One region of the Bacillus seohaeanensis genome, then DNA from elsewhere that is predicted to be linked to it. Evidence: riboswitches for the same ligand, from Rfam matches in the RefSeq annotation. Region 1 holds a riboswitch; the other holds the start of a gene.
The links. A riboswitch is a leader RNA that binds a small molecule or an ion and turns the genes downstream of it on or off. The one in region 1 is predicted to bind thiamine pyrophosphate.

Region 1 (8,379 bases):
AGCGATTGAAAATAGTAAGACCTATCTTGAAAACTTAAAGAAAAGCAGCAAAGAACGCTCCGCTGCATCGGATGAATATATAAAATTAGCTAGAGACACGCATCAAAAATTTGTGCGTCGTGTTGAGGACAGTGTAAAGGTTTTGGTGAGTGTAGGAGATAAATAAAGAATGATGATTAATTAAATAGATGATATTAGAGCTTGTAGATGGAATTGGTTGTTGATGCCGATACGTTTATAAGCTTTTTTTTTACTAGATATGATGTAGGGATTAGGTTTCATTTGATAGGTAATCTATGAAATGATGAAGGAGGGAAGAACGAATGAAAATATCCGGAAATTCTTGGATACTTATGTCTGTCTAGTTACAGTCTTTAGGGGGGATCTTTAAAGAAAAATATTGAGGGGAAAAGGCAATCCACTTTTCTGTGAGTTAAGAATGTTGTTAAATAGTTAAATAAGCGTTTGAGTAAATTTTGTTTAAACTTTCCGAATGCTTGTCGTTCTTCATCAGACCAGTTCTTCAGAAGTTCTGTAATTTTAACCATTCGAGCTTGTTTATAGTCGGTTAATTCTTGTTTCTTCACATTCGTCACCTGAAGGAAGTGCGCTCGCTTATCAGATGAGTCAGGCATTTTATATACATATTTCTTTTTATCTAGGGGGTGCTTATCTGCTTACAGTCAAAATATTAAGTTGAAATTCATCCGCTAGTCCCTTTACAACAGCATATCTATAAGAGTCTATTTGGTGCAGGAAAAGGTAGGAAGATTAATCAAGGTTGGCGAATTTTTTATCGGTTGTAATTGGTGTAATCCGATGAATTAGGGTGGCCAGTTCAAACTCGATGGTTCTTAGCGAATAGTCATCCATGTTTTTCTACCTTATTTTTATGCTCATATGATAGCATCATTGCAATTGCTTTGTGTTCAGTCAACTATACACTTCATTGACATTGCGCTAATTACTTGTATAATACAATAATGCAATTTTACTATATACTTTATTGAATAGAAAAGTAAATTCATGGTAGGAGGCTGAAAATGCAAGCTCATGAAATCATGATTAATCAAGTACATAAAGTGAAGGAAACTGACACGGTACGAACAGTCATCGAAAAATTTATTGAACATCGTATCAGCGGCCTTCCGGTAGTAAACGATAGAAACGAGATTATTGCTTATGTGAGTGATGGAGATATTATGCGATATATCGGTAAGCATGAGAATCTAGTCGTGAATTCTTTTTCCTATGCTTTCGTGGTGAACGGAGACGATGAAGAATTTGAGGAAAGAAAAAAACGACTGATGAATATAAATGTTCTAGACATTGCTAAAAAAAATGTTTTTAAAGTTTCTTGGGATGAGGACATAGAGAATATTGCTGCTTTTTTAGGAAAAAAACAAATTAAGAAACTACCAGTTGAGAGAAACGGAGTATTATTTGGAATCATTAGTCGTGGGGATGTTATTAGACATTCATTCAAATCCATATTGTAATAGATTGTCATTTCCTATTAAATAATCCTGCATTTTCTAACCATAAGAATATTTTTTGAAACGGGAAATAGTTTCTCGGAGAACGGAATAGTTACAGTTTTATTTGCGAAAGGAACTTGTTATTAATAATTATTACTATTAAGGTTTTAATATATTAGGGTGGTTCATCATTGCTATAATGGATGAGCCACCCACAATATTTTTTAAAAAATCCATTTAAACTGATTACATAGATTAACTAGTGCGATATTTTTCCACCGCTTAAATCCCCGTCGGCCACGTAGCTAATAGTCTTTCACTTTTCTCTTTTTTTGAAGTTAATAAGAACTCTAACGACTGACTAAGAAATTTTCTCGTGTCCTCGGGTTTAATGATATCATCGATTAAATGTTTGGCCGCTGCTTTGTAAGGTGAACTATCGAAGGACCAGTTTTGTAATAATTGTTGGCGCATTTCTTCAGGGTTTTCTGATTGAGCTATTTGTCGACCGTACACAACGTTAATCCCAACTTCTGGACCAGTAAAATTAATTTCAGCTGTAGGCCAGGCTACGACTAAATCTCCACCCATCCCAGGTCCACACATATTTCCATAAGCTGCCCCGATACTTTTTCTTATTACAATCGATATTTTTGGAACGGTTGCTAAGGCGAGAGCCTGATTCCATACCATGATTTTGGTCGGCATTTTTGCTTTTTCCGCCTCACTGCTGATGCGAAAGCCTGGTGTGTCATGAAGGAAAATCAATGGGATATGGTAGGAGTCACATAAGCAAATAAATTCTGTCGCCTTTTGGCATTCTTGTGGGCCAGCAGCACCTGCAAAATACTTTGGTTGACTCGCAATGATACCAACGACATGCCCATTAATATGTGCAAACAATGTAATAAGACCTTTACCAAATTTTCGTTGATATTCAAATGTTGACCCATCATCAACAATCTGTTCAATAATTCGATTCATATCATAAACACGATTGCTTTGCTCAGGGAGAATAGAGTTTACTTTACTAACAAGGCGATAAGGATCATCAGTCGTTACTTTCATTGCTGGTCTTTCATTAGCATTTTGTGGCATATAGTCGAAGAATGCCTTCTGTGCTTCGATACACTCGTCCTCATTTGCACCATCGTGATCAATTTGACCAGTGTATTTATTATGAATATCCACACCGCCTAGCTCTTCTGGTGTCGTTTTTTGACCATTTGCAAGCTCTAGCATTCTAGGGCCAGCGATAGCCATACAGGTACCTTGAAGCTGAGTGACAAAATCAGATGAGACGGCCATCCATGTTGGGCCACCAAAGCTATCCCCGAGTATTGCGGACATGGTAGGGATTTGTCGATGCTGAGTTAACATTTCTCTTGGAAATAGCTTATCACTGATGCCATCCGACCCCATTCCATCAGGCATACGTAAGCCACCACCCTCATTAAGTAAAAACATTGGTAACCCATTTTTTATTGCAAATTCATGAATCTTTTTTGATTTTCGGATATGAACATTACCCTCTGTTCCTGCTAGTACAGTCTTATCACCTGCTTGGATAACAGCAGGTCTGCCGTTTACTTTTCCTAATCCTGCAATTAATCCATCTCCGTAGCTTGCCTTGTCCACTCCACTTATATCGGAAACATTTAACGCACCTAGTTCTTGAAATGTTCCAGAGTCTACTAATTTAGCAATCCTCTCTCTTGCTGTTAACAAACCTTTTCTATGCTGTTCCTCAATTTTAGCTGGGCCACCGCCAAGTTTAGCTTTTTCTTTCCGTTCTGTAAGTTCATTCGTTAAGCTTTTTAGTGTCTCCATTATGAACTCTCCTTTTTCTAAGGAAAGCAACTCGAACCCTTAGACGAGCTACTTTCCTTTTGGTATCGCTAATTCCCAAAAAAAACTAGAAAGATTGTGGTCTTTTCAATAAAGCTTATCGCTTCTGGCTGGGCCGCTCCCAACTTTACAGATTTACTTATCCTTTAACAGTTTTCTCAACACTTTACCAGAAGGGGTGGAAGGTAGTTGGTCTATGATTTCTACATATCTAGGATACTTATAAGCGGCCATATGCTCCTTTGACCAACGGATAATATCATTTTCTGTCAGTTTATTAGTCGATGAGTCGTGTAGCACAACAAACGCTTTCACCGTTTCACCACGAATTGGGTCTGGTACGCCAATCACGGCAGACTGCTTGATGGCTGGATGGTTGTTGAGTAATGCTTCGACATCCTCTGGGAATACACTGTAACCTGAGCATTTAATCATTTCTTTTACGCGACCTTGAAAATATAAATAGCCTTCCTCATCTATATAGCCAATATCTCCTGTATATACCCAGCCATTTTTTAATGTTTCAACCGTTGCTTCTTTTCGGTTTAAATAACCTTTAAAAACGCCAGGACTTTTAATTACAATTTCACCGGATTTCCCTGGTGGTTGATTTTGCCCTGTTTCGGGATGTACAATTCGAAGCTTTGTGTTATAAATTGGTATTCCGCACGATCCAAATTTAATTTTCTCTTTGGGCATGAACGTGTCACATGTATGGGTTTCACTCAGTCCATAGGCTGCTTCATAGAGAACACAGCCCTTTGTAACCTCTTTCCACTTAGCGGCCAATTCTGCGGTAACTTGTAATCCAAAACTTGTTGCTAAATTATTTTTTAACGAAGATAAGTTTCTTTCCGAAATATTAGGTAATTGAAGAATGGCACCATTCATCGGAGCGATACTGTACCATGCTGTAATTTTATATTGTTCAATCGCGTCTACTGTCGCAATGGGATCGAATCGAGTAAACAACACACAAGGAATCCCTGTATATACAGGGGTATTGACCCCCATAACCATTCCAGCGATATGACTTAGTGGTGCACTAGCCATTATCCGGTCCTGACTTCCTATTCCATTTGCCTGAGCAGAAGCAGCGGTCTTAAACAGGGCGTTCCCATATGTAAGCTGGGCACCTTTAGGTCTTCCGGTCGTTCCTGATGTAAAGACCATAAGTCCAATATCGTTCCATAAATCAATATCTGTGTGTTCCTGTTGCGGAGTTTCGTTTTTTATAATAGTGAGAAGATCATCGGTATCAGAAAGTGTAAGCTTTTGAAGTGATAGTTCTGGACAAATGGGTAGTGTAGGTTCTTCTAGGAGGAAATCTTGGTAGTTTGTTGTAACAATGAAGGAGAGGGAATCACTTGTTGCTTTCATTAGTTCGTCGTAGCCGTCATCGCTGGCGACAATTCCAATGATTGGAGCTTCTTTTAGAAAATAAGATAATTCGTCAGCTTTATACATCGGGTTAAGCGGGACGACGACACCACCTAATTGTTGAATGGCAAAGTGTGTAATGATATATTGGGGACAATTTTGCATATAGATAGCAACGCAGCTTCCTTTTTTAACCCCTTTTTTGTGTAAATAACTGGATAACCGCTGAACATTATCTAAAAGCTCTTCCCAAGTTATTTCTGTTCCATAATAAATATACGCTGTGTCATTTTTACGATGTTGTCCATAATAAAGCAAGTATTCATATAATGTTTTTTCACCGTGTAAATAGTTCAACTTTGTTGGCAAGCTTGCAGGCCAATAAGGACGGAGTTTTTCAACCATTTTTATACCTCCAATTGTTTAGAAAAAATCCAAATGAAAATGTTCTAATTGATTAATAGTTTAGTGAAGAATTAAAAATGGAAAAATACATAACAACCTCCCGGATTTATTATTGAATATTCTGTAAATAACCCTCATTCTAGTATACTTGTAATTAAATGTTCATTCAAGTCCTCTACAATTATTTTGTCATTACCCGTTTACATCTCCAAGTTTTATGTTAAAATTCAAAATATAACCAATTAAATAAAGTTGTCACTAGGGGAGCCTTTTAAAGGCTGAGATTAAAGTATACTTTAAGACCCTTTGAACCTGATCTGGTTGATACCAGCGTAGGGAAGTGGAATGATAATGGTATTTTTTCAATTGTTATCTATATAAAAACCACTTTCTTACATCATGTAGGGAAGTGGTTTTTTGTTTAGTTACAGTACCTAAAGTCCCGAAATCTTTTCTGAAAATAGTTGAGGTAAAGAACATCCTCTATAGTTTTCCTAGAAAAGCTATCGTCTTTAGTCGAACCACTTCCATTAAAGTTATAGAAATAGGTTTAATAGGCAACGGAAAGGAGGCTTTACATGGAATATGAAATGCTAAAGGAAGAAGTAATGGATTTTATTGAGGACAATAGAGAAAAAGAGAATGCGGAATTTTTCCAAATGGCTTCAAAGGTATTTGCGTTTCAATATAAATCAAATTCTACTTATAGAAAATATTGTCGCAATAAACGGGTATCGCCGAGAACAATTAAGCAGCTACAGGATATTCCTGTTGTGCCAATACAAGCGTTTAAAGAGGTAGATCTAGCATGTTTTCGAGTAGAGGAAGCAGAAGCTGTTTTTATGACGAGTGGGACGACGAATCTAGAGAAAAGAGGAAAAAACATTCATAAGTCTTTACATATATGGAGACGGTCAATGCTGTGTAATTTTCAGCAAGGAATGATGGCCGGAAAGAGAAACATGCGAATGATTGTTTTATTTCCGAATATAAAAGAAATGCCAAATTCTTCTTTGGCAACGTATTTGGACCTTGCTGTAGAACATTTTGGTACAGAGGACAGTGAATATGTTGTCAGTCAAAATAAATTTGATATCCCTCGTTTTCTTGAGATAGTGAGAAAAGCAGAAAAGAAAGGGGAAGCCCTGTTTATTTTGGGAGCTACATTTTCATTTATTCAGTTTATTGATTATTGTCATGAGAACCGAATTTCGTGCGAGCTTCCATCAGAGAGTATTGTTATGCATACGGGCGGTTCAAAAGGAAAGACTCGAGAAATGGGGGTCGAGGAGTTTACAACGGAAATCTGTACCTTATTTAACCTTTCCAAAACTCAATGCAGAAATATGTATGGTATGACTGAACTCAGCTCGCAATTTTATAATTTTGAGAAAGCGTCCGATTTTATCCCACCTCATTGGGTGAAAACATTCGTCATCGATCCTGAAACACTACAACCTGTTAATAAAGGAGATAAAGGGCTTCTTGTTCATTATGACCTTGCAAATGTTCATTCCGTATTTGGAATCCTTACAGAGGATGTTGGGATAGAAACAGATGAAGGTTTTCGTTTATTAGGCCGAATGGAAGGGGCAGAGGCAAAAGGATGTTCATTAGCAGTGGAAGAATTGACGACAGTGGGTAAAAGTAGATGAAAACAAGCATTCAACAGCTGGATTGTTACTTTATCCCAAGTGAAATAAATGCCAAAAGCGAAAAATTGGTCTTTCATAATAACAACTCTTCTATTCAACTCAATGTTCCTAAACTAGAAGTGAATGACTTACAAAAGATTATCAAAGTAATTAGACAGAATCGGGATCGTTATGTTAAAAAACTTTCTACAAATGATATTATTTCGATTATAGACCGTGCGATTGAGCTTTGGCTTGACCCAAACTTTATCTATCGAAGGCTAGCAGAGGAGTATCTACCAATCATAACCGGATATGATGGGGAAATGATTCATTTGTTTTTATCAAAGTATTTAAGAAACTTCCGAAAAGAGAAGTTACAAAGAATGATAGAGGAAGATTTTCCAAACCCATTTGTATTAGACGAGTTTCGACCAAGGAGGGCGGGGGGGTTATATAGAGCATATGGGCCAAAAATGATTACTCACTTTTTTTCTGGGAATGTTCCGGGCCTTCCGCTATACAGCCTGGTTGCGGGAATGCTAGTAAAGTCTGCCACGCTTGGAAAGGTTTCGTCGTCCGAGCCGTTGTTTCCAGTACTTTTTACGAAAACGATTGAAATGGTAGACCCCGATTTTGCAAAAACGATGGCAATTGTATGGTGGAAAGGTGGAGATGAATTGCTTGAAAATAAAGCTTTTACTCAAACAGAAGCCGTTATTGCCTATGGTAGTGATCGATCCATTCAGGCGATAGAGCAAAGAATACCATCAAACGTTAATTTTTATCCTCATGGACATAAGATAAGCTTTGGCGTAATAACAAAGGAAGCGTTAACGAGAACGTTAGGGAGAGAAACAGCAAGAAGAGCGGCACATGATGCATCATGGTTTGATCAGCAAGGATGTTTGTCCCCGCATGTTTTCTTTGTCGAACGGAAGGGGGATTATTCTCCGAAAGAATTTATGGGAATGTTAGCAAATGAAATGAGAAACGTTGAGACTAAAATGCCTAGGGCAAAGCTGTCATCAAGGGAGAATAATTTACTAATACAGGAGCGATCGAAAGCTGAGTTTCAATCGTTTACGAATACAAAGGTAGCTATTATCCATAGTAGGAATTCAACAGCTTGGACTGTTGTGTATCGGGAGGATGATAAATTCCCGCTATCCACACTTAATCGCTTTATTACAGTGGTTCCTATTCACTCAATCGAGGAGCTGTCGGAAAAGCTGGACCTTGTACGGGAATATTTACAAACAGCTGGGGTCGCAAGCTCACCTGCCCGATTTCAGAAAGTTATCAATCTATTAGGAGAGCTTGGAGTCAATCGTATTTGTTTTTTAGGAAATATGTCTAACCCAGAGCCAGGATGGCATCATGATGGACGCTTTTCGATTGCGGATTTGGTAAGGTGGGTTGATGTGGAATCCACTGTTGAGGAAACGATGGACACATTTGATCCATTTCGAGATTAATGCGTTTGGAAAGAGAAAGTGGTGTAGTTTTTTGAGCATTGTAATAGATGATTTACGTTTAGCGTACGACAAAAAAGTGCCTATACTAGACAACATCAACCTTGAAATACAAAAGGGTGAATGTATAAGTATTATTGGAAAAAGTGGTTGCGGGAA
Region 2 (8,379 bases), on a different contig from region 1:
AGGGGAATAAAAATGATACTATAATAATAAGAATTTTGATAAGGTGAAACGTCAATCAGTGGGGGCTTCCATCCCCCGTTAATGCGCGATAAAATGAAAGCATTCTTTATATTAACTATTTCAGGTGAAAAAGAGGTTCTTTTTATGTTAAAAAGGTACATGGAATTTCAAAGGAATACGGGAATCTCTCCATATATTTGGATAATTCTTTACATCCTTCCGTTTTATTTTATTTTCAAGTCTTCCTCTATGGTTGTCATTATAGTTGGAATACTCCTTACAATCCTCTTTTTTGTTTTCTATCAAATTGCCTTTATTTCTAAGGGGTGGCCAGTTTACTTATGGACCTTCATACTGATAGGCATTTCTATTACATCTACAAGTCTTTTTAGCTATGTTTATTTTGCGTTTTTTCTAGCCCACTTTATAGGTAATATACGAGATAGAAAGACTTTTCTTATACTATACTTTGTTCATTTAATAAGTACTTCTATATCCATTAATATTACGATTGTCCTACAGGAAGCGTTTTTCTTAAAGCAGTTTCCATTTGTCATTATAGTTTGGATTAGTGTTATCCTTCTTCCATTCAACATTCATAACCGAAATGAGAGAGGGCAGCTAGAAGAGAAGTTAGAAGATGCGAATAAGAGAATTTCAGAGCTTAGTAAACTAGAAGAACGCCAAAGGATTGCTCGTGATCTTCATGATACGCTTGGACAAAAGCTATCTCTTATTGGTCTAAAGAGTGATTTAGCAAGGAAATTAATAAATAAAAACCCCGAGCAAGCAAGGGATGAATTGAAGGATGTGCAACAAACAGCAAGAACGGCATTAAATGAAGTGCGAAAGATGGTATCTTCGATGCGAGGTATTCGCTTGGAAGATGAAATTGTTCTTGTGACGAAAATTTTAAAGGCGGCACAAATTAATTTCACGGGAACCAAAGAGTTCAAGTTAGTAAATGTTTCTCTATTAACAGAGAATATTCTAAGTATGTGTTTGAAAGAAGCTGTGACCAATATTGTAAAGCATAGTGGAGCTTCAACTTGTTTCTTTTCTATTGAACAAACGTGGAAGGAAACAATTATGAAAATACAAGATGATGGCAAGTTCAAAATCCCTGAAGAACACGAGAAAAAAGGGCACGGGCTTATGGGAATGAGAGAACGCCTAGAGTTTATAAATGGAAATCTGGAGGTCGTAACAGAAAAAGGGACAACATTGATTATACGAGTCCCTAATGATGTAAAACAGACGGGGAAGGAGGAATAATTATGATTAAAATAGTTATTGCAGAAGACCAACAACTGCTGTTAGGAGCCTTTGGGTCACTTCTTAATCTGGAAGAAGATATGGAAGTAGTCGGTAAGGCATCTAATGGAGAAGAAGCGGTAGCTCTTGCTCATAAATTTCAGCCGGATGTTTGTGTTATGGATATTGAAATGCCAGGTAAGACAGGACTTGAAGCAGCAGAAGAGCTAAAGGACCAAGATTGCAAAGTTATTATTTTGACGACCTTTGCCAGAACCGGTTATTTTCAGCGCGCGTTAAAAGCTGGTGTAGATGGATATTTATTAAAAGACAGTCCCAGTGAAGATCTTGCAAATTCGATAAGAAGTGTAATTGCAGGCAAGCGAATTTATGCCCCCGAACTTATGGAAGATGCCTATGGTGAAGGGAATCCCCTTACAGATCGGGAACTAGAAGTACTAGGACTTGTAGCCGAGGGGAATAACACGAAAGAAATTGCAGATAAACTCAGTATAAAAACAGGTACAGTCCGTAATTATATTTCTGCTATATTAGATAAGCTGGAAGTGAAAAATAGAATAGAAGCTATAACTCAATCGAAGGAGAAGGGCTGGTTTAAATAATAATCACCTTGAATAATCTTAGATAGGTGTGTGCGTTATTCTATTTCGAGGCAGACAAAGACTAAAAAGAAATATCTAAACAAAGAAGCTCCCTGTAAAATGCAGACGGTGCCTGCCCCCTTTTCTACTTGAAAAGCAAATGACTTACTTTCCCTGCAAAGAGAATTCTTTATATGTGGGGACTGGCACCGCAAGGAAGCTAGCAGATACTAAGTTGAATAGGTTTGTTGTCTTCATCAAAGTAACCGTCCATTACTCTTCGGTGTCAGTCCCCTTCTTATATAGCCCCTTTTTGGAAGAGTGAGTATATCAAGAGACAGGGGGACAGACTCCGTTGTGCCTTGTACTAAGTCTCCAATTTCTTGTAAAATAACAAGAAAGACGTAAATGAAAAAGGTGTTTTTTATGAAAAGGTATATTGTCGTTGGCGCAGGAATTCTTGGAGCATCAACAGCTTATCATCTTGCAAAAGCAGGCGAAAATGTTACACTGGTTGATCGCCATGATCCTGGCCAGGCTACGGATGCTGCAGCAGGAATTATTTGCCCATGGCTTTCGCAGCGCCGTAACAAAGCGTGGTACAGGTTGGCAAAAGGAGGAGCGAGATACTACTCTGAGCTAATTACGAAACTAGAAGCAGATGGCGAAACAGAAACAGGCTACGAACGAGTAGGAGCAATTAGTTTACATACAGATGAAAAGAAATTAGATAAGATGGTAGAACGTGCACTAAAGCGACGGGAAGATGCACCAGAAATCGGTGAAGTTACTCGTCTCTCTCCGGAAAAAACAAAGGCGTTGTTCCCACCTCTATCAGAAGAATTTGGTTCTGTTTATGTAAGCGGAGCTGCAAGAGTGAACGGGAGAGCCTTACGTAATGCGTTGGTTCGTGCTGCCGAACGTAATGGGGCAACATTTCTTCAAAGGGATGCAAAGCTTCTGTCTAAAGACAGGCGTGTAATAGGGATCACAACGGGAGAAGAAACATTACTAGCTGACAAAGTAATCGTGACAGCAGGAGCTTGGTCAAAAGAATTATTAGAGCCTTTGGGTCTTCATTTTTTAGTATCGTCACAGAAGGCACAAATCGTTCACCTTCACATACAAGGTATAGATACAAGTCAGTGGCCTGTTGTTATGCCCCCTAATGACCAATACCTTCTCACATTTGAAGATGGGAGAGTTGTGGTAGGCGCAACTCATGAGAATGAAGTAGGTCTCGACAATCGAGTGACAGCAGGGGGGCTCCATGAGATTTTTGATAAGGCATTGACAGTTGCACCCGGTTTAGCAGATAGCACGATGCTCGAAGCGAGAGTAGGATTCCGTCCGTTCACACCTGGGTTTCTTCCTGTTTTTGGTGTAGTTCCTGGCATTTCTGGTGTACTTATTGCGAATGGTCTTGGTGCTTCGGGGCTCACAGTCGGTCCTTATTTGGGATCGGAGCTTGCCAAACTTTCTATGGGAAGACAAACAGAAATTGATCCTAGTGATTATGATGTTGCTGGAGCATTAGAAAAATGATGACTTGTAAAAGCTGATTCCATGGATGAATCAGCTTTTTGCTAACTTTATTAGCTAAAAATACGGGGGAGAAAACCATCTAGGTTGTCATCGATAGATGATTAATCACAATCCATGGTGTAACAGAAACGATGCAGAAATAAGAAAAGTGATCGGGAACTCATCGTTAATCCGGTGATAAAAATGAATACTATTACATATTGGAAATAGGAAAATAGTATTTTAATATAGCATTAACAGTGTTAAATAAATAATAGAATTAGGTGGAAAAACATTGAACGGAACAGTACATATGGCATTAGGTGCAGCAACAGGATTTGTTGTTGCCAATAACTTTCAAACTGATCCTGCTGCAACGTTATCATTAGTTGCATTGGGGGGAGTATCAGGATTGGTACCTGACCTCGATGTGAATGGAAAGTTAAGCAATAAGATTACGTCTTCTCACAAATTTATTAAAAAGCTAGCCCAGTTCATCGGATTGCTCGTGATACTTTATAGTTTTCTAGAAGGGATGGGGTCGGAAAAATGGTTAGGCATCGGTGCCGGGACAGGAATACTTATTATTGCTTCTTTTATTACGAGGAGGCATATGTTGACAATGACAGGTGTAGGAGTCTTTGCAGGAGGATTATCACTAGCTGAAAATTGGTTGTTATTATTTGGCGTTTATATAATAATAGCATCGTTAATTTCTCATCGAAGTTATACACATTCTATTCTTGGTGTTGTCTTTTTCGCAGTAATTGCTTATCAATTTGAGCTATCAGCAGGGATTGAAGGGATTTTTATTACCTGTGTCGCCGGATACATTACGCACTTGATTGCTGACTTGAAGGTGTTGCCTTCGAATAAGCGAGGTGTGAAATTATTATTACCATTTTCTTCAAAGGAGTTTTAGGGAGTAGAGAGGCTATTACTCTTTAGAATTAATAACGTATAGTATGGTTATTCCAAAACCTTTTCGTAATTACTTTCTAATACTAACCAAGTCATGTATAATAATTATTGTATACAATTACATAAAACGAGCCACAAGGGGAGCTTTTTAGCTGAGAGTGAACAGGTGTGAATCTGTTCTGACCCTTTGAACCTGTTAGTTAATACTAGCGTAGGAATGTGGAGGATAGGCTATTTTAGTCTATCTCTGTTTAATACTCCCTTCTGGTTTCGTTTTGGAAAAAGGGGGATTTTTTTATGAAAAAAATAGGGCTTGTGGGATTAATTGAAGCTGCTTTGATGGCGGCATTTGCCGTTATTCTCGATCTCCTTCCTTCAATTAATCTTTCGCCAAGTATTTCGATTTCGGTTTCAATGGTACCAATCTTCCTACTTGCTTTTAGGCATGGAGTAAAAGCAAGTATCGTTTCTGGATTTGTATGGGGGCTGCTGCAGATTGCGTTAGGGGATGCTTGGATTGCTCATCCTGTTCAAATGATTATGGAGTATTTTCTTGCATTTGCATTTATTGGGTTTGCAGGGTTGTTTTTTCGAATTATTCAAGGCTCATTACGAAATAATCGGAAAACAAAAGCACTTGTATGGAGTGTTGTTGCAGTATTTGTAGGAAGTCTTGCGAGGTACTTCTGGCATTTTATTGCAGGATTTATCTTCTTTGCTGAGTACGCACCTAAGGGGACGAACCCGGTCCTATTTTCTTTCCTTGCAAATGGAGCAACAATGTTAGGCACAGCCATACTATGTTCAATCGTATTAGTGTTGCTTATTTCAACAGCACCAAGGTTAATTCAACGAAGAGATGGTAGTAATGATCAGATAAATAAAGCGTCTTAGAATAACTTTCTATGGAATTATATAAATAAGAGGAACTAGATAATTCATCTAGTTCCTCTTATAGTTTTATAGGGACCCCGCTAACGAATCAGCCCCTTCCGCATGGCTACTCCAACTGCTTCTGCTCGATGTCTCGTACCAAGTTTCCGGTTTACAGAAGTTAAATAGTCTCTTACTGTATACTCGCTGATCCCCATTTTATCGGCCATTTCTTTTAAACTGTATCCATAGGATAGCCTTTGCAATACTTCACGTTCCCGTCTACTTAAGATTTTTTGCGGACTTGAAGCGGGATAAAGCGCTTCTGCTGCTACTTGAAAATAGTGATAGAGCATCGTAGAGTCATATTTTTCGAGTGATTCATTTTCATTATAATGGTCTATTAAAACAGAACCGATTACTGATTTTTTATAGCTAATAGGAACAATCAACAAGGAGGATAATTGAAACTTTTGTATATACCTTAGAGGGAAGTTTTGACCATTTGGATCGACTTTGATGAGATGAGGCTGGTTGTTTTTCAAGGAAAAGTAAATAGGCGGTATTTTCCGTACATCTTCTCTTATGTAACTCATTGAGGTGACACGTCCGTGATCAATTTGCATGATTCCTTCCCCATAGTAATTTAATGGCGAATAAGCAAAGATTGAGGCGCGTTTAAAAGGAAAAAATTCAATACATCCTTTTAAAATTTTTTCAAGCTTTTCTAATGGATTATTGATTGCTTGCAGTGAATCGATATAATCATAGATTTTCGTATCAAGCATTCGACAAATCTCTCCCCTACATTTTCAGCGGTATGAATATGGAAGCTACTAGAATAGACTTATATGTAAGCAGTTTCATTCTACCTTTTTATTTCGGAATTTTCAATCATTAGGAATGATATTTTTACGAGGGGGATAAGGTATGACAACAAATGTAGATGTGAAGTCTTTTCCATTATTTATTAATGGGGAATGGAAACAAGCAGAAAGTGGACAAACATTTGACGTTACTAACCCAGCAACAGGTGAAGTGATTGCAACAGCAGCAAAGGGAAGTAAGGAGGACGTCGATAAGGCAGTAAAAGCTGCAAGAGAGGCATTTGAAAATGAGGAATGGCGGGAAATGAAGCCGAAAGATAGAGCAGTTATTTTAAATGCAATTGCACAAAAAATAACCGTTCACGCAGAAGAACTTGTCTACTTGGAGGTAATAAGCTCTGGTGGGACTGTTCGTCGCGTGTCATCCAATGACATTTTGCAAATGGCTGACTTGTTTCAGCAAATGGCGAAATTTGTTTTAGACTACCCGTTTTCCGAAACACTTCCAGTTCCTCCATTTCCAGGACCCTCCCATAACTTCGTTTGGCGCGAACCAATAGGTGTTTGTGCAGCAATTACTCCATGGAATATGCCAATGTTAATCGCCTCATGGAAGATTGCACCTGCTTTAGCGATGGGAAATACAGTAGTTATTAAGCCAGCAAGCTATACACCGTTATCAACATTAAAGCTTGCAGAGATTATTTCTACAGTTGTTCCTCCTGGAGTAATAAATGTTGTGACAGGGTCAGGGAAAGAAGTAGGGGAATACTTAACGACACACCCTGAAGTAGACAAGGTGGCTTTTACAGGATCTACTGAGGTAGGTAAAAAAATTATGAGCTTAGCATCTGAAACGATTAAAAATACGACACTAGAACTTGGTGGCAAATCTCCTAGTATCTTTCTTGAAGATGCGGATTTAGAGGTAGCCATTCCTGGTAGTTTATTTGGAGTGTTTTTGCATTCAGGCCAGCTTTGCGAATCAGGAACACGTCTTTTTGTTCCAGATTCTATTTACGATAAAGTCGTGAAAGGTCTAGTTCAGTGGTCGAAGAGGTTAAAACTTGGCAACCCGCTGGATGCTACAACGGAAATCGGACCTGTTATATCCAAACAACAGCGAGATACAATCCTTTCTTATATTGAGTCTGGAAAAAAAGAAGGGGCTACAATTGCATGTGGTGGAAAGGAAATAACAGTAGACGGTTGTGAAGGTGGTTCTTTTATAGAGCCTACGATTTTCACTAATGTCACGAATGATATGAAAATTGCCCAAGAGGAAATCTTTGGACCGGTATTATCCGTTATCCGTTACTCCGATGTAAACGAGGCAATAAAGCAAGCTAATGATACGATTTATGGACTGGCAGCAGGAGTGTGGACAAAGGATGTTAATAAGGCATACGACGTGACGAGAAAGTTGAAAGCAGGCGTTGTTTGGATTAATGATTGGCATATGTTAAGGAATGACGCACCCTTTGGAGGATATAAACAGAGCGGTATTGGTCGTGAAATGGGCAAGCATTCATTAGATGCCTACACACAGCTTAAGCATGTTCATACATCCATGGTCCCACAACTTGAAAAGCGAAATTGGTATCAGATTTTATTTTCTCAGTCTGAATAACAAATGCAAAAACGTGGTTCCTGCCATTTGAGAATGATTGGCTTATGAACTTAAAACGGGGTAGGCGCTGGAGATATCTATAAATTATTCCGATAGAAAAGCTATCCATATGCAAATGTTTTATCATTTCCTAGATAAAAACTAATAAGAGGTGATTTCATGTTAACAACGACTTTGTCCCAATTTATGTTGCGAACAGGAATATACAGCGGCTCAAATAGTAGAGCGATGATTCCAGATCTTTTTAGAGGGCTAGGTGCGAAACGTGTTGTACTTTTTAGTGATAGAGGATTAGAGAAGGCTGGAATTGTGGACAAAATATCGGGGATTTTTAATTTAACTCCCCACGGGGTTGGACCAGAACTTGTCGGGACGTTTTTAGAAATAACACAAGATGCGGAAAGTAGTACAGTGAATGCAGCAACACGTTATGCGAGAGAAAAAGGGGCAGATGCCGTTCTTGCTGTTGGTGGAGGAAGTGTTTTAGATACGGTAAAAGGGGTTAAGTATTCCCTTCATCATGGATTATCTGACATTAACGAGGCTATTCCAGGAGGATTTAAGTATGAGTCATTTCCGGAAGCTAATTATATACCGATTCCCCATATATCGGTTCCAACAACTGCGGGAACAGGTTCGGAAGTTTCTCCTATCGCCGTTATTTTTAATGAAGAAATTCAGCTGAAAACGAATCTGATTAATCCGTTTCTTGCAAGTGATATGGCAGTTTTAGACCCGGACTTAACGG

Region 2: another riboswitch for thiamine pyrophosphate. It lies ahead of thiT (energy-coupled thiamine transporter ThiT); the one in region 1 lies ahead of ACFSUL_RS03350 (LuxE/PaaK family acyltransferase).

What each region holds. Positions count from the first base shown of each region.
Region 1 covers NZ_JBHUMF010000008.1:69,054-77,432, forward strand. The annotation lists gene ACFSUL_RS03325 (hypothetical protein) at 1-166, shown strand, start outside; gene ACFSUL_RS03330 (hypothetical protein) at 375-587, opposite strand; gene ACFSUL_RS03335 (CBS domain-containing protein) at 1,044-1,499, shown strand; gene ACFSUL_RS03340 (acyl-CoA carboxylase subunit beta) at 1,761-3,308, opposite strand; gene ACFSUL_RS03345 (class I adenylate-forming enzyme family protein) at 3,462-5,111, opposite strand; TPP riboswitch at 5,362-5,467, shown strand; gene ACFSUL_RS03350 (LuxE/PaaK family acyltransferase) at 5,690-6,766, shown strand; gene ACFSUL_RS03355 (acyl-CoA reductase) at 6,763-8,223, shown strand; gene ACFSUL_RS03360 (ABC transporter ATP-binding protein) at 8,255-8,379, shown strand, end outside.
Region 2 covers NZ_JBHUMF010000007.1:40,808-49,186, forward strand. The annotation lists gene ACFSUL_RS02915 (sensor histidine kinase) at 145-1,275, shown strand; gene ACFSUL_RS02920 (response regulator transcription factor) at 1,278-1,877, shown strand; gene ACFSUL_RS02925 (NAD(P)/FAD-dependent oxidoreductase) at 2,283-3,401, shown strand; gene ACFSUL_RS02930 (metal-dependent hydrolase) at 3,676-4,302, shown strand; TPP riboswitch at 4,429-4,536, shown strand; gene thiT (energy-coupled thiamine transporter ThiT) at 4,599-5,195, shown strand; gene ACFSUL_RS02940 (LuxR C-terminal-related transcriptional regulator) at 5,276-5,962, opposite strand; gene ACFSUL_RS02945 (aldehyde dehydrogenase family protein) at 6,105-7,631, shown strand; gene ACFSUL_RS02950 (iron-containing alcohol dehydrogenase) at 7,791-8,379, shown strand, end outside.